Regions from separate parts of the Micromonospora sp. Utrum1 genome, predicted to be linked through region 3. Evidence: predicted binding sites of a transcription regulator. Region 3 holds the regulator's gene; each other region holds the start of a gene.
What was found. Region 3 encodes HrcA, which represses chaperone genes, less so after heat shock. Its sites were predicted from a motif close to GGTTNGCACNCTCNNNNNGAGNGTGCNAACC; they were not measured.
Positions count from the first base shown of each region.

Region 1 (7,184 bases), 600 kb from region 3:
GTTCATCCCGACCGCGAGCAGCGCGTCCCGCCCGTCCCGCAGCACGGCGGTGGGAGTGCCGCAGGTCCAGCCGTCGACCGACCGGCCGACCACCTGGTCCGCCCCCTCCTCCGGCTCGGCCTCGTCCAGCAACTCCTTGATCGGCACGCCCAGCCAGCGGGCGTTGCCGATCAGGTCCCCGCCCACCTCGTTGGAGACGCAGGCCAGGGTGACGTACCGCTCGACCATCGGCCGGGCGAGCAGGTCGTCGAAGCTCAGCTCGATCGGGTTGCGGACCCGGCCGTGGATGCGCAGCCGCCAGGTCGCCGGGTCCACCTGCGGCACCACCAGGGCGGTGTCGATCCGGTAGAACTCCCGGTTCGGGGTGACGAAGGGGGCGAGCCGGCTCACCGCGAGGTCCGCACCGGCCGGCACCGGCGCGGCGGGTGCGACCGGGGCGGGCAGCTTCACCGCCTCCCGGGCCGCCGAGACGCCCCGCCGCCCGGCCAGCCAGTGCCCGCCGAGCCCGGCAACCGCCGCCGTGCCGGCCAGCAGGCCGACGCCGCGCAGGAACCGCCGTCGCGACTCGTGGTCGCCGGGCTCCAGCGGCTCCCACCCGGCCGAGGGCTCCTCGGGTGCGAGCGCGGCGACGATCGGGGGCGGTGTGGGCGCGGACAGCGAGGGCTCGGGCGGCGTGGCCGGCGCCGGCGTCTGCGAGGTGGCCGACGGCCGGGACGAGGTCGACGGCTCGGCGTCCCCCCGCAGCGGGCCGGCCAGGAAGGCCCAGAGCGTGAGCGCCCCCAGCCCGCCGCCGACCAGGGAGGGCAGCGCGTCGGAGGCGTCCGCGCCGGCCCGGGTCAGCGCGGCGGCCACCCCGAGGGCGGCGAACGCCGCGATGCCGGCCAGGCCGATCCGGAGCCGCCGGGCCGCCAGCACGCCGAGCAGCGCGGCGATCGCGGCCAGCAGCACCGCCGTGCCGATCAGCAGGGCGATCTTGTCGTAGCGGCCGAAGACCGCGATGGCGAACTGCTTGAGCGGCTCGGGCACCAGGTCGACCACCAGCCCGCCGACCGCGATCAGGGGCGCGGACCGGGGGCCGGTGAGGACGGCCACCGGTTCGGCCACCCCGATCGCGACGGCCGCGGCGGTGACCCCGGCCAGCGCGGCTCGACCGCGCGAGATGCTGCTCACGGCGACCAGTGTCGTCGGTCGGAGCGGGCGACCGCCAACCTCGTCACCGTTCCGTAAGCGGATACGGGTCAGGGCACACCGCCGCGTGGCGGTGTGCCCTGACGTCAGGCCGTACGGCGCGGGATCAGAAGCCCGGGCCGTGCTGGTGGCCGTGGCCGTGACCGTGGCCGTGACCGGCGGCGGCCGGCTCGGCCTTCGCCGGCTTCTCCACCACGAGGCTCTCGGTGGTGAGCAGCAGGCCGGCGATCGACGCCGCGTTGGTGACCGCGTTGCGGGTCACCTTCACCGGGTCGAGGATGCCGGACTTGACCAGGTCGACGTACTCGCCGGTGGCGGCGTCGAGGCCGTTGCCCCACTCCTGGCCGGCGACCTTCTGCACCACCACGTAGCCGTCGTGGCCGGCGTTCTGGGCGATCCAGCGCAGCGGCTCGACCAGCGACTTGCGCACGATCGAGACGCCGACCTTCTCGTCACCGGTGAAGCCCAGGTCGTCGTCGAGCACCGGCAGGATCTGGGCCAGGGCGGCGCCGCCACCCGGGACCGTGCCCTCCTCGACCGCGGCCTTGGTCGCGGCGATGGCGTCCTCGATGCGGTGCTTGCGCTCCTTCATCTCGACCTCGGTGGCCGCGCCGACCTTGATCACCGCGATGCCGCCGGAGAGCTTCGCCAGCCGCTCGGCCAGCTTCTCCCTGTCCCACTCGGAGTCCGAGGCCTCGATCTCCTTGCGGATCTGGGCGACCCGGTCGGCGACCTCGGCGGCCTGGCCGCCACCGTCGACGACCGTGGTGTTCTCCTTGTCGACCACCACGCGGCGGGCGGTGCCGAGCACCTCGAGGCCGACCTGGTCGAGCTTGTAGCCCAGCTCCGGGGCGACCAGCTCGGCGCCGGTCAGGATCGCCATGTCCTGGAGCATCGCCTTGCGGCGGTCGCCGAAGCCGGGGGCCTTCACGGCGCAGACCTTGATGGTCTTGCGGATCGCGTTGACCACCAGCGTGGACAGGGCCTGGCCCTCGACGTCCTCGGCGATGATGAGCAGCGGCTTGTTGTTCTGGAGAACCTTCTCCAGCAGCGGCAGCAGCTCCTCGATCGCCGAGATCTTCTGCGTGGTGATCAGGATGTACGGGTCCTCCAGGACCGCCTCCTGCCCCTCCACGTCGGTGACGAAGTTCGGCGAGATGAAGCCCTTGTCGAACTGGAGACCCTCGGTCACCTCCAGCTCGGTGGTGAGGGCGGAGCCCTCCTCGACGGTGATGACACCGTCGCGGCCGACCCGCTCCATCGCCTCGGCGATCAGCTCGCCGATGGTGGCGTCCTGCGCGGAGATCGTCGCGACGTGCGCGATCGACTCCTTGTCGGCCACCTCGACGGCCCGGCCGAGCAGCGCCTCGGAGACCTTGGCGGCCGCCGCGTCGATGCCCCGCTTGAGGCCGGCCGGGTTGGTTCCGGCGGTCACGTTGCGCAGGCCCTCGCGGACCATGGCCTGGGCCAGCACGGTCGCGGTGGTGGTCCCGTCGCCGGCGACGTCGTTGGTCTTGGTCGCCACCTCCTTGACCAGCTGCGCGCCGAGGTTCTCGTAGGGGTTGGTGAGCTCGATCTCCTTGGCGATGGTCACGCCGTCGTTGGTGATCGTGGGCGCACCAAACTTCTTGTCCAGGACGACGTTGCGCCCGCGCGGGCCGAGAGTGACCTTGACCGCGTCCGCGAGGGCGTTGACACCGTGCTCCAGCAGGTGCCGGGCGTCGTCCGAGAAGCTCAGGATCTTCGCCATCTGTATCCCTTCGAAGCGTCGTTGCCCCGGCCCGGCGAGCCGGACCGGGGCAACGACACTGATCGGTTGCTTACTTCTCGATGACCGCGAGGACGTCGCGGGCGGAGAGCACCAGGTACTCCTCGCCGGCGTACTTGACCTCGGTGCCGCCGTACTTCGAGTAGAGGACGGTGTCGCCGACCTTGACGTCGATCGGCACGCGGTTGCCCTTGTCGTCGATCCGGCCCGGGCCGACAGCGAGGACGGTGCCCTCCTGCGGCTTCTCCTTGGCGGTGTCGGGGATCACGATGCCCGAGGCGGTGGTGGTCTCGGCCTCGTTCGCCTGGACCACGATGCGGTCCTCGAGCGGCTTGATCGCAACCTTGGTCGCGGTAGTCACGGGCATACCCTCCTGGGGTACTTGGTGTCGTTGCCGGTCGGCACGCCGACCAGCGTCAATCTGCCACATGCCACCGGGCGGGGCCGTCGTCGCGGGTGCCGGTCCGCCTGGCGCTCAACCCCCGGACACCAGGGCCCGGGCGTTGGCACCCTCAGGGTGAGAGTGCTAATCGCAGGTTATTCCTCGGCTAGCACTCCGTCAAGGAGAGTGCCAACGCGCCGCACCTCGTGTCGCCACAGTTCCGCCACTCGTTCCCGCAACACGCCCGGAGCGCCTCGACGTGCGGTGACCGGATCCCTACCTTCCGGAGCCGAAGCCGTCGAGGAAGGAGGGCCGGATGACCCAGGTGCCGACGCTGACGTTCCTGCGTGACCAGCTCCGGCGGGCGCGCCAGGCGCGTGGGCTGAGCCAGGAGGAGCTGGGCAAGCTGGTCAACTACTCGTCGTCGCAGGTCAGCGCGGTGGAGACCGGCGAACGGCCGGTCCGGCCGGACTACGTGGCCCGGGTCGACGCGGTGCTCAAGACCGGCGGCCTCTTCGCCACCATGCTGGAGCTGATCCGGTTCCACGCCGCCCCCGACTGGTTCCGCCCGTGGGAGGAGATCGAACGGGAGGCCACCTCACTCCGCTGGTACGACCCCACCGTCATCCCCGGCCTGCTGCAGACCGAGGGCTACGCGCGGGCGATGCTCAGCATGGGCGGGGCTATGACGATCGAGGAGGTCGAGGCGAGGGTGGTGGCCCGGCTCGCCCGGCAGGCTGTGCTGACCGGCGACCAGCGACCACAGTTCGTCGCGGTGCTGGAGGAGCAGGCGCTGCGCCGACAGGTCGGCGAACGGGCCGCGATGCGCGAGCAGCTGGCGCACCTGCTGGCCGTCGGAGCCGAGCCGAACGTGCAGGTGCGCCTGGTGCCGGCCGGCTCCCCCTGGCACATCGGACTCGGCGGGCCGTTCATCCTGGCCCGCCTCGCGAGCGGCGCCGAGCTGGGCCACCTCGACAACCAACTCCGCGGGCAGACCGTGGACGGCCCGAACGACATTGCCACCCTCGGGCGGCGCTGGGAGACTGTCGCCGGTGAGGCGCTGCCATGCCGACAGTCCGCCCGGCTGATCGAGGAAGTGGTGACGACATGGACCTGAGCCGCGCCTCCTGGCGCAAGGCGTCCCGCAGCAATGCCAACGGTGGTGCCTGCGTCGAGGTCGCCGACGACCTGCCGGGCGTCGTGGCCGTCCGGGACAGCAAGGACCCGAGCGGCCCGGTGCTCACCTTCGACCCGGCGAGCTGGCGGGCCTTCGTCGCCGCCGCCCCGGCCCCTCGCTGACACCACCGTCGGGGACCGGCCGCCGAGCGCGATCGATCGACTCCAGGTCGCCGACCTGGCGGCATCCGCACACTCCGGACACCGCCACCCCGCCGAGCTGGAGTCGATCACGACCATCGCAGGGGCCCGGGCCAGCCGGAGCGGACGCGGCCGGGAGAATGCCCGCGTGGACCTGGAACAGTTCGCCGCCCTGCGTACCCCCGAGGGGTCGGCCGCGCTCGACGCGGCGGCGCGGGTGGCCGGCGGCGACCCGCTGACGGCGGCGGCCGCGCTCCGCTCCGGCGGGGTGCCGGCCGACCTCGCGGCGGCGGCGTTGACCCAGGCGGAGCTGCGCCGCCGCGCAGTCGGCAAGTTCGGCCCGGCGGCCCTCGCCATGTTCTTCACCCGGGCGGGCCTGGAGCAGGCCACCCGGGGGGTCGTCGCGCAACGCCGGGCGGAGCGGCTGCGCACGGCGGGCGTCGCCACGCTCGCCGATTTGGGCTGCGGCCTCGGGGCGGACGCGCTCGCCGCGGCCCGGGCCGGCATCCGGGTGTACGGCGTCGAGGCCGACCCGCTGACCGCCGCGATGGCCGCCGCGAACGCCGAGGCGGCCGGGCTGGCCGACCGGTTCACGGTGGAGTGCGGGGACGCCACGGCGTTCGACGTGACCCGGGTCGACGGGGCCTTCTGCGACCCGGCCCGGCGGAAGGCCGGCACCGGCCGGCGGATCTTCGACCCGAACGCCTACTCGCCGCCCTGGGACTTCGTGACCGGGCTGGCCGAGCGGGTGCCGCACACGGTGGTGAAGGTGGCCCCGGGGCTGGACCACGCGCTGATCCCGGTGGGCGCCGAGGCCGAGTGGGTGAGCGTCGACGGCGACCTGGTCGAGGCCGCGCTCTGGTGCGGCGCGCTGGCCGCGGTGCCCCGCCGGGCCACCCTGCTCCGGGGCGACGCCGCACACGTGCTGACCGGCGCGGGTGACGCGGAGGCCCCGGTCGGGGCGGCCCGCCGCTTCCTCTACGACCCGGACCCGGCGGTGGTGCGCGCGCACCTGGTCGCCGAGTTGGCCGGCGACCTCGACGCGACGCTGGCCGACCCGAGCATCGCCTACCTCTACGGCGACGAGGCCCGACCGACCCCGTTCGCCCGCTGCCTGGAGATCACCGACGTGCTGCCGTTCTCGCTGAAGCGGCTGCGCGCCCTGCTGCGGGAGCGCCGGGTGGGCCGGGTGGAGATCCTCAAGCGCGGTTCGGCGCTGGAGCCGGAGAAGCTGCGCCGCGACCTGAAGCTGGCCGGCGACGAGGCGGCCAGCCTGGTGCTGACCCGGGTCGCCGGCGCTCCCACCGTGCTGATCTGCCGGCCGCTTCCCGCCTGACGGTTTTCCGCTCGCCCGGCGGGCGGCGGCCGGTTAGCTTGTCGCTCATGGCGGGACAGGGCACTCCGGCGACGGCACTGCTGACCAAGCGGAAGATCTCGCACAGCACCCACCCGTACGACGTCTCCCCGGACGCGCCGAACTACGGCGCGCTGGTCGCGGCGGCCCTCGGGGTTCCTCCGGCCCAGGTGTTCAAGTCGCTGGTCACCGAGGTCGACGGCGGGCTGACCGTGGCGGTCGTGCCGGTCACCGGGGAGCTGGACCTCAAAGCCCTCGCCGCCGCGGTCGGCGGCAAGCGGGCGGCCATGGCGGACCGCGCCGTGGCCGAGCGGACCACCGGGTACGTCCGCGGCGGGATCAGCCCGCTCGGCCAGCGCAAGCGGCTGCCCACGGTCGTCGACGCCTCTGCGCTGGAGCATCCGACCGTCTATGTCTCGGCGGGGCGTCGGGGCCTGCAACTGCAACTCGCCCCGGGTGACCTGGTCGCCTTGACGGGGGCCGTCACCGCGCCCATCGCCACCCGCTGAACCGCCCTGTCCGGCCGTGGGAGCGTTTCCGCACGTCGGACCGGGGAGCGCTCTCTGCTGGTTGACGGTGGGTGTCAGTTGCGTTGCTGAATTGTTACCGCCGCCAACAAACTTCTGACCTCGGCTCTCTTGCGCGGCTCGGGAAGGGAGGAATACGTTGCCGGGCACAACAAACCACCGACAACTCCCCCAACCCCCGAAAGGACCCATGCACATGCGCAAGGGCTTCCTCACTTTCGCGGCCGTCGGTCTTCTCGCGACCGGCAGCATGGCCGCCTGCGGTGACAACGGCGGTTCCGACCAGGCCGGCGGCTCGACCGACAAGAAGCCGAAGATCGGCGTGATCCTTCCGGACAGCAAGTCCTCCGCCCGCTGGGAGGGCGCGGACCGCAAGTTCCTGGAGGAGGCCTTCAAGGCCGCCGGTGTCGACTACACCATCCAGAACGCCCAGGGCGACAAGTCCGCCTTCTCCACCATTGCCGACGGCATGCTGACCAGCGGCGTCACCGCCCTGATGATCGTCAACCTGGACTCCGGCACCGGCAAGGCCGTGCTGGAGAAGGCCAAGTCCCAGGGCGTCGCCACCATCGACTACGACCGGCTGACCCTGGGCGGCTCCGCCCAGTACTACGTCAGCTTCGACAACGAGGCGGTCGGCAAGCTCCA
Region 1 covers NZ_CM170071.1:6,799,891-6,807,074, forward strand. The annotation lists partial or broken gene AC0OLQ_RS31915 (molybdopterin-dependent oxidoreductase) at 1-567, opposite strand, end outside; partial or broken gene AC0OLQ_RS31920 (molybdopterin-binding oxidoreductase) at 732-1,170, opposite strand; gene groL (chaperonin GroEL) at 1,295-2,938, opposite strand; gene groES (co-chaperone GroES) at 3,009-3,323, opposite strand; gene AC0OLQ_RS31935 (helix-turn-helix domain-containing protein) at 3,655-4,455, shown strand; gene AC0OLQ_RS31940 (DUF397 domain-containing protein) at 4,446-4,637, shown strand; gene AC0OLQ_RS31945 (THUMP-like domain-containing protein) at 4,804-5,991, shown strand; gene ybaK (Cys-tRNA(Pro) deacylase) at 6,039-6,518, shown strand; gene AC0OLQ_RS31955 (sugar ABC transporter substrate-binding protein) at 6,733-7,184, shown strand, end outside.
Region 1: groES (co-chaperone GroES) is a predicted target of HrcA. The motif match lies at 3,458-3,488, and genes of this name have one in related genera.

Region 2 (7,184 bases), 940 kb from region 3:
CTGGCTGATCGGCCTCGCGCTGGTCGGGCCGCTGGCCTTCACCGACCCGGAAGAGGTCACCGTCCTGCTGGCGACCACCCGCGACGTCCCGTTCTGGGTCGCGGTGGCGACCGGCGCCGCGTTCGCCGTCGCGGTCCTGCTCGCCGTCGGGTACGGCGTGCTGCTCGCCCGGCGCCGCGCCCGCCCGCCCCGGCGCGGGCTGGCCGGGCTGACCGCCGCGGCCCTGCTCGCCGCCGTGGTCGTGGTCTACGCGGTCCCCGGCCAGCCCGGCCTCCACGGCGAACGGCTGCTGGTGGTGCTCCGCGAGCAGGCCGACCTGACCGGCATCCCCGCCGGAGCGCCCGGTCGGGCCGGCCGGGACGCGCGGGCGGCCGAGGTCTACCGGCGGCTGGTGGCCACGGCCGAGCGGACCCAGGGCGACCTGCGCCGCGCGCTGACCCGGTTGCGCCTGCACCCGACGCCGTACTACCTCGTCAACGCCATCGAGACGGACGGCGGGCCGGCGGCCCGGGCCTGGCTGGCCGGCCGCCCGGAGGTGGCCCGGGTGCTGGTCAGCCAGCGGCTGCGCCCACTGCCCGCGGCGGCGCCTCCGGCCCGGGGCAGCGTGCCGGCGCCGACCGGCCCGACCTGGAACATCTCGCTGATCGGCGCGGACCGGGTCTGGTCGGAGCTGGGCGTGACCGGGGCCGGTGTGGTGGTCGGCAGCTCGGACTCCGGGGTGGACGGCCGGCACCCGGCGCTGGCCGCCGGCTTCCGGGGCGGCGACGACTCCTGGTACGACCCCTGGGAGCACCGCCGCGCGCCGGCCGACCGGGGCGGCCACGGCACGCACACGGTGGGCAGCGCGGTCGGCCGGAACGGGATCGGGGTGGCCCCCGGCGCGAGCTGGGTCGGCTGCGTCAACCTGGACCGCAACCTGGGCAGCCCGGCGCGCTACCTGGACTGCCTCCAGTTCATGCTGGCCCCGTTCCCGCCCGGCGGGAACCCGCTCACCGACGGACGGCCGCACCGGGCGCCGGACGTGCTGACCAACTCGTGGGGCTGCCCGCCGGTGGAGGGCTGCGACCCGGGCGCGCTGCGTCCGGCGACCGCCGCGCTGGCCGCGGCCGGCATCCTGGTGGTGGCCGCCGCCGGCAACACCGGCCCGTACTGCGGCTCCATCGCCGACCCGCCGGCACCGTACCCGGACGTGCTCACGGTGGGGGCGGTCGACCGGGCCCGCCAGCTCACCCGGTTCTCCAGCCGGGGTCCGGCGGCCGGGGGCGCCGGCAAGCCGGACCTGGTCGCGCCCGGCGCCGGGGTGCCGTCGGCCTTCCCGGGCGGCGGCTACGCCACCCTGGACGGCACCTCGATGGCGACCCCGCAGGTGGCCGGGGTGGTGGCGCTGATGTGGTCGGCCAACCCCGCGCTGGTCGGCGACCTGGACCGGACCCGGCGCATCCTCACCGAGACGGCCGCCCCGGCCGGGGTGCCCGCCGGCGCGCCCTGCGGCGGCGCCCGGAACCTGGTCGGCGCCGGCCTGGTCGACGCGTACGCGGCGGTCCGCGCCGCCCGGGCCGCGGACCTCGGTTAACAACCCTGTCCATTGGCCGACGGATGGCCTAGGGTCGGCGTCCATGGACGTGGAGATCATCGAGCTGGGTCCGGACCGCCTGCCCGAGGTCGTCGACCTCTGCCGACGCGCCCTCGACCTGCCGGAGGACGCCGCCGAGGCGCCGGCGATCGTGGCCACCCTCGCCGACCGCGCGGCGGCCGACCGGACCGTGCTGCGGCTCGGCGCGGTCCGCGGCGGCGCGCTGGTCGGGGTGCTGGTCGGCTCACTGTCCGCCGGGGACCCGCGGCTCGGTCACGTCGACCTGCTGGCGGTGGCGCCGGAGGAGCGCCGCCAGGGGATCGGCGGAGGGCTGCTGACCGAGGCGGAGACCCGGCTCGCCGGGCTCGGCGCGGCCGAGCTGCTGCTGGCCGGCAATCCCCCGCACTACGCCTGGCCGGGCATCGACGTGCGCTACACCCCGGCGGTCTGCGCCGCGCTGCGGCTCGGCTACCGGCAGGACCGGACGGGGTGGAACATGACCGCCGACCTGAGCGCGGGCTCGGCGGCCCTGCGCTCCACCGAGGCCGCCGAGGAGCGGCTGGCCGCGCGGGGCGTGACGGTACGCCGGGCCGAGCCGGCGGACCTGCCGGCGCTGGCCGGGTTCGCCCGGGCCACCTTCGGCGGCGCCTGGGACGGTGAGCTGGCCAGCTCGGTGGGGCGACCGGACGCCGGCGCGCACCTGGCCGAGCGGGACGGCGAGATCCTCGGCTTCGCCGCGTACGGGTCGTCGCGGCCGAGCTGGTTCGGGCCGATGGGCACCGCCCCGGCCGCCGAGGGATCGGGCATCGGTGGGGTGCTGCTCCGCCGCTGCCTGCGCGACCAGGCGGCGGCCGGAATTGAGTCGGCGCAGATCGGCTGGGCGGGCCCGGTGCCGTTCTACTCGGGGGCGGCCGGCGCGCGGATCGAGCGGGTGTTCTTCCTGTACCGGAAGGCACTGAACGGACAGAAGTAATTAAAGTTACATAGACGGTAATAACGTCATTCGGCCTCCTCGGCATCGACCGCCCCCTACGGTCGGGAATTAGAGGAGGCGGGCATGACCACGGACGACGAACGGACCGACGACCAGCCGGCGAGCTGGCGCCCGGTCGGCGAGCTTCCCGGCCAGCTGCCGTTCGACCGGCTCGACTTCGGCGACGCCGAGCAGCTCGCGGAGATGACCGGGGCCGACGGAGCGTCCACCGACGAACCGCTGCAACTGGTGGACGAGCCGATCCGGAGCACACCGCCGTACGACCGGGCGCACAAGCGACGCAACCAGCGTCGACTGCCGACCTGAGACAGACGGAAAGGGGGCGGACCGCTGACGCGGCCCGCCCCCTTTCGGCGTACTGGTGGAGCTGGACTCAGAAGTCCATCTCCCCGCCACCCGGGCCAGCCGGGGCGGCCGGGGTCTTCTCCGGCTTGTCCGCCACGACGGCCTCGGTGGTGAGGAACAGCGCGGCGATCGAGGCGGCGTTCTGCAGCGCGGAACGCGTCACCTTGGCCGGGTCGATGATGCCCGCGGCCAGCAGGTCCACGTACTCGCCGGTCGCGGCGTTGAGGCCGTGACCCGGGTCGAGGTTGCGGACCCGCTCGACGACGACGCCACCCTCGAGGCCGGCGTTGACGGCGATCTGCCGCAGCGGGGCGTCCAGCGCGATCTTGACGATCTGCGCGCCGGTCGCCTCGTCGCCGGCCAGGTCCAGCTTGTCGAAGGCGGTCTTGCCGGCCTGCACCAGCGCGACGCCACCACCCGGGACGATGCCCTCCTCGACGGCGGCCTTCGCGTTGCGGACGGCGTCCTCGATGCGGTGCTTGCGCTCCTTCAGCTCGACCTCGGTGGCCGCGCCGACCTTGATCACCGCAACACCGCCGGCCAGCTTGGCCAGGCGCTCCTGCAGCTTCTCGCGGTCGTAGTCGGAGTCGCTCTTCTCGATCTCGGCCCGGATCTGGTTGACCCGGCCCTGGATCTGGTCGGCGTCGCCGGCACCGTCGACGATGGTGGTCTCGTCCTTGGTCACCACGACCTTGCGGGCGCGGCCCAGCATGTCGAGGCTGACGGCGTCCAGCTTGAGGCCGACCTCCTCGCTGATGACCTGACCACCGGTGAGGATGGCGATGTCGGCCAGCATGGCCTTGCGGCGGTCACCGAAGCCCGGCGCCTTGACGGCGACCGACTTGAAGGTGCCGCGGACCTTGTTGACCACCAGGGTGGCCAGGGCCTCGCCCTCGATGTCCTCGGAGATGATCAGCAGCGGCTTGCCCGACTGCATGACCTTCTCCAGGATCGGGAGCAGGTCCTTCACCGACGAGATCTTGCTGTTGACGATCAGGAGGTACGGGTCGTCGAAGACGGCCTCCATACGCTCCGGGTCGGTCATGAAGTAGGCGGAGATGTAGCCCTTGTCGAAGCGCATGCCCTCGGTGAGCTCGAGCTCGAGGCCGAAGGTGTTGCTCTCCTCGACGGTGATGACGCCTTCCTTGCCGACCTTGTCCATCGCCTCGGCGATGATCTCTCCGACGCTGGGGTCAGCGGCGGAGATGGAGGCGGTGGAGGCGATCTGCTCCTTGGTCTCCACGTCCTTGGCGAGCTTCAGCAGCTCCTCCGAGACGTTGGCCACGGCGGCCTCGATGCCCCGCTTCAGGGCCATCGGGTTGGCGCCGGCGGCCACGTTGCGCAGACCCTCACGAACCAGGGCCTGAGCCAGGACGGTCGCCGTCGTCGTGCCGTCACCGGCCACGTCGTCGGTCTTCTTCGCGACCTCCTTGACCAGCTCGGCGCCGATCTTCTCGTAGGGGTCCTCGAGCTCGATCTCCTTGGCGATGCTCACACCATCGTTGGTGATGGTGGGGGCACCCCACTTCTTCTCGAGCACGACGTTGCGGCCCTTGGGGCCGAGCGTCACCTTCACGGCGTCGGCGAGCTGGTTCATGCCCCGCTCGAGGCCGCGGCGCGCCTCTTCGTCGAACGCGATCATCTTGGCCATACGGCGTTGTCCTCCTGGACACTCACGGGCCACCCGAGGGTTCCCCGGATGGGCCGTCTGGTGTACGCACCTTGGGGACGTCGCCACCTGGCGACGACGACGTCTCCTCGGTCGGGCCGGACAGCCCGCGACGACCGGCCCCGTGCCGCTCCGGCGCCATTTCGGCACCGGCACGACCGTGGCCCTACCGCCCCGACCATTGGCACTCACCGTACGCGAGTGCCAATGACCTGTTTAGCACTCTCCCTTGCCGAGTGCAAGCACGACGTCCCCGCTCAGCCGAGTTCCGCGGCCAGTCGGGCGGCGTTCACCGGGCCTTCGTGGGCCCGCTGTTCGGCGTACGCGGCGACCAGCCCGACGAGCTGCGCCAGGTAGGCCGGGGTGGCCAGCACGGCGCTCACCACGGCCACGGCCACAGCGCCGGCGGCGCTGCCCGGAGCGGCCAGCGGGTCCATCCCGAAGATGAGCTGGTTGACCACCCCCAGCACGCCGTCCAGCACCGCCGCGGCGATCAGTGCGCACCCGACCAGCGCCACCCGGCCCAGCACCATGCCGAACCGCTGGTGGAACATCTGCCAGGCGCGGCCGACCGGCTCCTGCCGCTCGAACAGGTAGATCGGGCCGAACAGGGCGAACGCGCAGGCCGCGTAGAGGCCGGGCAGCAGGCAGAAGCAGGCGCCGACCGTGATCAGCAGCGAGACCACGAGGGTCCAGCCCCAGAGGCCGAGGGCGCGGCGCAGCCCGTAGCGGAGGGCCGCGCCGACGCCGACCGGCTCGCCGGCCGCCTGCCGGGCGACCACCCAGGTGCCGGCGGCCCAGCCGGTGCTCTGCAGCGGGCCGAAGATCAGGGCGGCGAGGAGCACCACGCCGTAGAAGGCGAAAATGTGCTCGAAGTAGCCGTCCGGCAGCACCGGGGCGCCGCCCGGGCCGGTGACCGGCTGGTCGGTCGGAGCGAAGGCGAGCGAGAGGACCGCGATCACCGCCGCCGGGACCGTCTGGGTGAGCAGCATGATCGGCAGGAGCTGTCGCCAGCCGCGCCGCAGCGCGCCCCCGCACCGGCTGAACCAGCCGCCGACGCCCGCGTGCGGCGGGGTCACCAGCGGGTCCTGCGGGTCGAAGCCCGGGTGCCAGCCGTACGGCTGGCCCGGCAGCGGGTAGCCCGGGTGGGCCGCGCCGGGCAGCGGAGCGCCACCGGCCGGCCAGGACCAGCCCTGCGGCGGCCCGGCCGGCGCCGCCGGGTCCCAGGGCTGCGGCCCGCCGGAGCCGGGCTGGCCGGGGGCGGCGAACCCACCGGCGCCGGGCGGCGGGCCGGGCTGGGCGAACCCGCCGGGGTTGGGCGGCCAGCCGGGCTGGGTGGGCGCGGCCAGGTTGGCCGGCCAGGCGGGCTGGGCCGGCGCGGCCGGGTCAGCCGGCCAGCCGGGCTGGGCCGGCGCGACCGGGTTGGCGGCCGGGCCGGGTTGCGCCGGCACGGCGGGGTAGGCGGATGGCGCGGACGAGCCGGGTTGCTCCGGCACGGCTGGCCGAACCGCCGCGCCGGGTTGTGCCGGCACGGTCGGGTCGGCCTGGGCGGGGGGCCGGCCCGGGTCGGTCGGGGTGGACGGCCCGGGCGCGGTGGAACCCGACGGGGGCAGGTCGGACATGAGCCCTCCTCAGCAGCGACGGCTGGAACGGCTCATGATCTTCCACGGCGCGGGCCGGCACCGCAGCCCCCTCGTCGGGGTGGAGCGGCCGCCGATCGGGCGGCGGCCACGAAAGATCAGGCGATGACGCGGACCCGCTCGGCCTGTGGGCCCTTCTGGCCCTGGGCGATCTCGAACTCGACCCGCTGGCCGTCGTCCAACGCCTTGTAGCCGTCCATCTCGATCGCGGAGAAGTGGACGAAGACGTCCTGCCCGCCGTCGACGGCGATGAAGCCGTAGCCCTTTTCGGAGTTGAACCACTTGACGGTGCCCTGTGCCACGGTGCACTTCCTCACTCTGCGCGGCGTTCCACAACCCCGGAGACCGGCGGACCGGCACCGGTGAGCCACCCATTCAGCGATCGGCGCCGCTGAATTGAGTGACCGAAATCGCACGCTACACGAGGCGTGACGACCGCGCACGACCACAAATCGGGCATATTCCGGTCACTCTCCGAGCCCGGCCGGGCGCGGGTACGGGCCCTTCCGGTATGCATGCCACATGACCAGCGCGCCCACCACGACAACCACCGTCCGCCGGGTCCGCCCGGCGGACGCCGCTCGGATGCGGGCGCTCCGCCTGGAGATGCTGGCCGACTCCCCGCTGGCGTTCCTGGAGACCGTGGCCGAGGCCGCCGCCCGGCCGCACGCCGACTACGCGGCCCGGATCGCCGCCGTCTCGCAGGGCGATCACAACGCCCAGTTCGTCGCCGACCCGGGCGGCCGCCTGGTCGGCCACGCCGGCGGCACGGTCGCCCCGGACGAGCCGGGGCTGACCGTGATCTACGCGGTCTACATCACGCCGCTCTGGCGGGGCAGGGGGCTGCTCGGCGCACTGGTGGACGAGGTGGCCGCCTGGTCCCGGGCGTGCGGTCGGCCGGAGCTGATGCTGGAGGTGGTGGTCGGCAACGACCGGGCCTGCCGGGCGTACGAGAAGCTGGGC
Region 2 covers NZ_CM170071.1:7,134,841-7,142,024, forward strand. The annotation lists gene AC0OLQ_RS33635 (S8 family serine peptidase) at 1-1,573, shown strand, start outside; gene AC0OLQ_RS33640 (GNAT family N-acetyltransferase) at 1,617-2,546, shown strand; gene AC0OLQ_RS33645 (hypothetical protein) at 2,631-2,873, shown strand; gene groL (chaperonin GroEL) at 2,941-4,563, opposite strand; gene AC0OLQ_RS33655 (hypothetical protein) at 4,839-6,203, opposite strand; gene AC0OLQ_RS33660 (cold-shock protein) at 6,320-6,523, opposite strand; gene AC0OLQ_RS33665 (GNAT family N-acetyltransferase) at 6,744-7,184, shown strand, end outside.
Region 2: groL (chaperonin GroEL) is a predicted target of HrcA. The motif match lies at 4,761-4,791, and genes of this name have one in related genera.

Region 3 (7,184 bases):
AGTGGGCGGGCGACAAGAGCGGTCGCAGCGGCATCGACAAGCGGCCCGTCGACGGTCGGGTGGCGATCCGGTTCGCCGGCGTCACCGGCGATTTCATCGGCGAGCGGGCCCACCACGGCGGCCCGGACCAGGCGGTCTACGCGTACGCCGAGGAGGACGCCGGCTGGTGGGCCGGCGAGCTGGGCCGGGAGCTGCGGCCGGGCGCCTTCGGCGAGAACCTCACCACCTGGGCGGTCGACGTCACCGGGGCGGTGATCGGCGAGCGCTGGGCGGTCGGTTCCGCCGTGCTGCAGGTGACCAAGCCGCGCACTCCGTGCGCCACCTTCGCCGGCTTCTGGGGCATGCCCGACCTGATCAAGCGGTTCACCGTCCGGGGCGTGCCCGGGGCGTACCTGCGGGTGCTGCGCGAGGGTGAGGTGGGCGCCGGCGACCCGGTCGAGGTGGTCGATCGCCCGGCGCACGGGGTGACCATCGGCGAGGTGTTCCGGGCGACCACCCTGGAGCCGGAGTTGCTGCCCCGCCTGCTCGACGTGCCGGAGCTGCCCGACTCCGTGCGGGAGAAGGTCCGCCGCCGGCTCGGCGCCGTCGCCGGCTGACGGTCGCGCCCGGACCGGGACCGGCCGGCTCAGGTCGCGGCGAAGACCTCGGCCAGCACCTGCGTCGCCGGGTCGCCCTTCACCCTGGCCCAGGTGCCCTGCTCGGCCGTCCACTCCAAGCCGCCGAAGCGGACCCGTTTCACCCCGTGGTCGTCGGCGTGCGAGACCAGCCAGTGGGCGTACCGCCAGCCGTTGCGGCTGTTGGCGGCCGGCACGGTCAGCCCGGTCAGGTCGGTGGCCGAGGCCAGCTCCGGCAGGCCCCAGTCCAGGGCCAGGCTCTGCATCAGGGCGGTGGCGGCGGCCGGGCCGCGCATCGTCGGCGTCGGACCGACCGTGCAGGCCACCGCTCCGGTCGCCTGCCCGAGCAGGGCGCGGGTGAGCACCTGCGACTCGTCCGCCCACTTCTCGTACGCCTCGGGGTAGGCCGACCGCTGCACCCGCTGGGCGGCCTCGGTGACCCGCAGCTTCTCCCAGCCCTTGACCTTCTTCAGCGCGGCGTAGAACTTCTTCGCCGCGTAGCGCGGGTCGCGGATCTCGTCCGGGGTGCCCCAGCCCTGGCTCGGGCGCTGCTGGAACAGGCCGAGCGAGTCCCGGTCGCCGTGCGCGATGTTGCGCAGGTGCGACTCCTGGTACGCCGTCGCCAGCGCCACCACCACGGCCCGCTCGGGCATCTGCCGCTGCACGCCGATCGCCGCGATGGTGGCCGCGTTAGCCATCTGGTCGGCGCTGAGCACGACCTCGCCGTCGGCCTTGACGGTGCAGGTCCGGCTGGCCATCGGCAGCTGCAGCTGGTGCCCGAACTGCTTCGCGACGAACCACACGCCGAGCAGGGCCAGGACCGCCACCACCACACCCGATGCCACGATCGCCGCTCGCGTTCGCACCCGCACCTCCTGTCCCGACAGCCCGCCCAGCGTACGTCGCTCACTGCGGTATCCGGGTCGGCCGACCGGTCGTCTCCCGCTGCGTGACCGACCCGGCACGCCCCGCGTCCGGGGCGTTCCCACGTCAGTCTCCGGCGGGCACCCAGGCCGCGGGCCGCTTCTCGCGGAACGCGAGGACGCCTTCCCGGCCCTCCTCGGACAGGAAGTAGCCGGTGGAGAGGGCGGCCAACTCGGCGATCTCGGCCCGCAGGTCGGTGGCGGCCGGGCGGCGCAGCAGGTCCTTGGTCCCGGCCAGGGCCTTCGGGGCGCCCTTCACCAGCGAGGCGCGGTAGCGGTCCACCGCGGCGTCCAGCGCGTCGGCCGGCACGGCGGCGGTGACCAGGCCGATCTCGGCGGCCCGCCGGCCGTCGAAGGTGTCGCCGGTCAGGTACAGCTCGGCGGCGGCCCGGGGGTGCAGCCGGGGCAGCACGGTCGCCGAGATCACCGCGGGGATCACCCCGAGCCGGACCTCGGTGAAGGCGAACGTGGCCGCCTCGGCGCAGACCGCCAGGTCCGCGGCAGCGATCAGGCCCAGCCCGCCGGCCCGCGCCGGCCCGGCCACCCTCGCCAGCACCGGCTTCGGGCACTCCCGGACCGCGACCAGCACGTCGCCCAGCATCCCGGCCGGCACCGTCCCGCTGGCGTACGCGGCGGCGGTCTCCTTCAGGTCCGCCCCGGAGCAGAACACCGGGCCGGTGTGGTCCAGCACGATCGCCCGGACCGCGTCGTCGGCGACCGCCGCGGCCAGCCCGGCCAGCAGCTGGGTCATCAGCGGGGTGGAGAGCGCGTTGCGGTTGTGCGGGCTGTCCAGGGTGAGGGTGGTCACCCCACGGGCCGTGGCGACCCGCACGAGAGCGTCCGGAGAGGTCATGCCGGGCACACTAGTGGCCATGCCCGGCGTCCTTCCAGAAGGCGAACCCGTCCCGCGCGACGGGGCGCTGCCCGCTGCCGCCCGCCGCGCCGTCGGCGCGCGTGGCTTCGGGGTGTACGTGCACGTCCCGTTCTGCGCCAGCCGGTGCGGCTACTGCGACTTCAACACCTACACCGCTGCCGAACTGGGCGGCGGGGCCGGCCGGGAGACGTACGCCGACACCGTGCTGGCCGAGCTGGCCCTCGCCGGCCGGGTGCTGGGCGACACCCCGCCGCCCCGGGTGGACACCGTCTTCGTCGGCGGCGGCACGCCCACCCTGCTCCCCGCCGACGACCTGGCCCGGATCCTCGACGGCATCGACCGCACCTGGGGGCTGGCCGCCGACGCCGAGGTGACCACCGAGGCCAATCCCGAGACGGTCACCCCGGAATCGCTCAAGACGCTGCGGGCCGCCGGCTACACCCGGATCTCGCTGGGCATGCAGTCCGCGGCCCCGGGGGTGCTGGCGATCCTCGACCGGCAGCACAGCGCCGGTCGGGCCACCGCCGCCGCGCTGGAGGCACGGGGCGCCGGGTTCGACCACGTGAACCTGGACCTGATCTACGGCACGCCGGGGGAGAGCGCCGAGGACTTCGCCGCCTCGCTGGACCAGGTGGTCGCGGCGGGGGTGGACCACGTCAGCGCGTACGCCCTGATCGTGGAGGACGGCACCCGGCTGGCCGCGCGGATGCGCCGCGGCGAGCTGCCGTACCCCAGCGACGACGTGGCGGCGGACCGCTACCTGGCCGCGGAGGCCGCCCTCACCGCGGCCGGCTTCTCCTGGTACGAGGTCTCCAACTGGGCCCGCTCGGCGGCGGCCCGGTGCCGGCACAACCTGCTCTACTGGACCGGCGCCGACTGGTGGGGCCTCGGCCCGGGGGCGCACAGCCACGTCGGCGGGGTGCGCTGGTGGAACGTCAAGCACCCGACGGCGTACGCGCAGCGGCTGGCCGCCGGGGAGTCACCCGGCCTGGCCCGGGAGCTGCTCACCGCCGACGAGGCGCACATGGAGGACGTGATGCTGCGGCTGCGGCTCTCCGCCGGGCTGCCCCTGTCCGGGCTGGACGAGGCGGGCCGGGCGGGCGCCGAGCGGGCGCGGGCCGACGGCCTGCTGGACGCCGGCGCGTACGCCGCCGGGCGGGCCGTGCTCACCCTGCGCGGCCGGCTGCTCGCCGACGCGGTCGTCCGCGACCTGCTGCCCTGACCGGGCCCGGCCGGCTCCCGGAGGGGGAGCCGGCCGGGACGGGGTCACTTGATCAGGCTGGCCGACATCGGGTAGCGGTAGAGCTGCCCCTCGTTGGCCTTCACCCCGGCCAGGATGCCGAAGATGATGCCGATGATCATCGCGCCGAATCCGATCACGAAGCCGATCAGGATGCAGGCGAGGATCCAGCCGACCAGCGCGATGATCGACCAGATGAGCTGGAAGTTGAGCGCGGCGATCGCGTGCGCGCGGACGGTCGGCGACTGGTTGCCGCGGGCGAGCAGGGCGATCAGCGGGGCCACCCAGCCCAGCACGCCGCCGCCGACGAACATCCCGGCCGCCCCGCCGAAGTGCGCGACCAGGGCCCAGGTCTTGTCGTCGTTGTTGGCGTAGCCGGCGGGCGCCCCGTACGCGCCGCCGCCCGGGTAGCCGGCGCCGGGCGGGGGGTAGCCGCCCGGCGGGTAGCCGCCCGGGGGTGGGTAACCGCCCGACGGCGGCTGGCCGCCGGCAGGCGGCGGATAGCCACCGGGCGGGGGATAGCCGCCCGGCGCCGGTGCCCCGGACAGTGGTGCGGTGGGAGGCTCGTCCGCCGACGACGAGCCGTACGGTGCCGACGGCGGGGTCGCCTCCGGCGGCGGGGCGCCGGAGTCCCCCGCTCCTGGAGGGCGAGGAGGTTCAGTCATGGACGTCACGGTAGGTCCCGCAGGCAAGGGCACACCAGAGCGGGATCGCCCGGGATGTCCGGCTGTTCGACCCTGGCGGGTCGGATGTGCGGCGAGCCGCACCGGAGGTGCGTCGCTGATCATCGCGTCGGCGGGCACGCCGACGTAGACTGGCACTCGCTACAGTCGAGTGCCAGATGCCCGGCGGACGCCGCCCGCCGGTGCGGACGACGTGCGTCAGGAGGTGGGGAGATGGGTCTCGACGACCGTAAGCTCGCCGTGCTGCGCGCGATCGTCGAGGACTACGTCGCCACGCAGGAGCCGGTCGGCAGCAAGGCCCTGGTCGAGCGCCACCAGCTGGGCGTCTCCCCGGCGACCGTCCGCAACGACATGGCGGTGCTGGAGGAGGAGGGCTACATCCGGCAGCCGCACACCAGCGCCGGCCGGGTGCCCACCGACCGCGGCTATCGGCTCTTCGTCGACCGGCTCTCCCGGGTCAAGCCGCTCAGCCCGGCCGAGCGCCGGGCCATCGAGCGTTTCCTGGTCGGCGCGGTCGACCTGGACGACGTGGTGCACCGCACCGTCCGGCTGCTGGCCCAGCTCACCCGGCAGGTCGCCGTGGTGCAGTACCCCAGCCTGGCCCGCTCCAAGGTGCGCCACCTGGAGCTGGTGCCGATCTCCACCACCCGGCTGATGGTCGTCATGATCGCCGACACCGGCCGGGTCGAGCAGCGGCTGGTCGAGCTGCCCGGGCCGGTCGCCGTCGAGGACGTGACCGACCTGCGCCGGCTGGTCAACGAGAAGCTGGTCGGCAGTCGGCTCTCCGACACCCCGCCGCTGGTGCAGGCCCTGGTCGACGAGTCCACCCCGCAGCTGCGCCCGGCCATGGCCACGCTCTCCAGCGTGCTGCTGGAGACGCTGGTCGAGCGGCACGAGGAGCGCATCGCGCTGGCCGGCACGGCCAACCTCACCCGCGGCGGCCTGCTCGACTTCCAGGGTTCGCTGCGCCCGATCCTCGAGGCGCTCGAGGAGGAGGTCGTGCTGCTCAAGCTGATCGGGGAGGCCGAGCCGAGCACCACCCGAGTGCTCATCGGCGACGAGAACGAGATCGACAACCTGCGCGCGGCCTCGATCGTCAGCACCGGCTACGGCCCGGGCAGCACGATCGTGGGTGGTCTCGGCGTGCTCGGCCCGACCCGGATGGACTACCCCGGCACCATCGCCACGGTGAGGGCCGTGGCACGCTACGTGGGCGAACTGCTGGCCCAGAACTGACCAGTCAGGGCCGTCGGCCGGCTCCGGCCGACGACCGGCGCAAACGCGAGACGAACATGAGGACACCGAACGCAGTGGCCAGGGACTACTACGGCATTCTCGGCGTGAGCCGGGACGCCTCCGACGACGAGATCAAGCGCGCCTACCGCAAGCTGGCGCGGCAGTTCCACCCGGACGTGAATCCGGACCCGGAGGCACAGGAGAAGTTCAAGGACATCAACGCCGCGTACGAGGTCCTCTCGGACGATCGGAAACGGCAGATCGTCGACCTGGGCGGCGACCCGCTCGCCCCGGGCGGCGGGGGCGCGGGAGGCCCGGGTGGTCCGGGCGGCACCGGCCCGTTCGTCGGCTTCCAGGACATCATGGACGCGTTCTTCGGCGGCGCCGCGGGCGGCAGCCGGGGCCCGCGGCCGCGTACCCGGCCGGGCGCCGACGCGATCCTGCGGCTGGAGCTGGACCTGAACGAGACGGCGTTCGGCGTCGAGGCGCCGATCACCGTCGACACCGCCGTGCTCTGCACCACCTGCTCCGGCGCCGGCACCGCGGCCGGCACCCACCTGGCCACCTGCGAGGCGTGCGGCGGCCGGGGCGAGGTGCAGTCGGTGCAGCGGACCTTCCTCGGCCAGGTGGTCTCCGCCCGGCCGTGCACGGTCTGCCAGGGCTACGGCACCACCATCCCGCACCCCTGCCCGACCTGCGCGGGCGACGGCCGGGTGCGCACCCGCCGCTCGCTCACCGTCAAGATCCCGGCGGGCGTCGAGGACGGCATGCGGATCCGGCTGGCCCAGCAGGGCGAGGTGGGTCCGGGCGGCGGCACCGCCGGCGACCTCTACGTGGAGATCCACGAGCGGCCGCACGACGTCTACTCGCGCAAGGGCGACGACCTGCACTGCCGGGTCACCGTGCCGATGACCGCCGCCGCGCTCGGCACCCGGCTGACCATCAAGACCCTCGACAGCGAGGAGACGGTCGACGTCAAGTCGGGCACCCAGCCGGGCAGCACGCTGCGGCTGCGCGCCCGGGGCGTGCCGCACCTGCGCGGCACCGGCCGCGGCGACCTCTACGTGCACCTCGACGTGCGGACCCCGACCAAGCTCGACGCCGACCAGGAGCGGATGCTGCGCGACTTCGCCAAGACCCGCGGCGAGGAGGTCGCCGAGCTGAGCAAGCAGGGCGGCTTCTTCTCCCGGATGCGCGACGCCTTCAACGGGCACGCCTGAGGTGTCCGCGCCGCTGTTCCTGGTCGAGGCGCTGCCGGCCGGTGACACGCTGACGCTGGACGGCCCGGAGGGGCACCACGCGGCCACCGTGCAGCGGCTGCGCGTCGGCGAGGAACTGCTGCTCGCCGACGGGCGGGGCGGCACGGCCGCCGCGGTGGTCAGCGCCGTCGGCAGGGGCACCCTCGACCTCCGGGTCACCTCCCGGGGGTACGTGGACGCGTCCGTCCCCCGGCTGGTCGTGGTGCAGGGCATCGCCAAGGGCGACCGGGGCGAGCTGGCCGTGCAGGCGATGACCGAGGTCGGGGTGGACGAGATCGTCCCCTGGGCGGCGTCCCGCTCGGTGAGCCAGTGGCGCGGGGAGCGGGGCGTACGGGCCCGGGAGAAGTGGGCGGCG
Region 3 covers NZ_CM170071.1:6,195,565-6,202,748, reverse strand. The annotation lists gene AC0OLQ_RS29080 (MOSC domain-containing protein) at 1-596, shown strand, start outside; gene AC0OLQ_RS29075 (hypothetical protein) at 626-1,486, opposite strand; gene AC0OLQ_RS29070 (enoyl-CoA hydratase-related protein) at 1,605-2,390, opposite strand; gene hemW (radical SAM family heme chaperone HemW) at 2,410-3,633, shown strand; gene AC0OLQ_RS29060 (DUF4870 domain-containing protein) at 3,678-4,316, opposite strand; gene hrcA (heat-inducible transcriptional repressor HrcA) at 4,548-5,570, shown strand; gene dnaJ (molecular chaperone DnaJ) at 5,645-6,790, shown strand; gene AC0OLQ_RS29045 (16S rRNA (uracil(1498)-N(3))-methyltransferase) at 6,792-7,184, shown strand, end outside.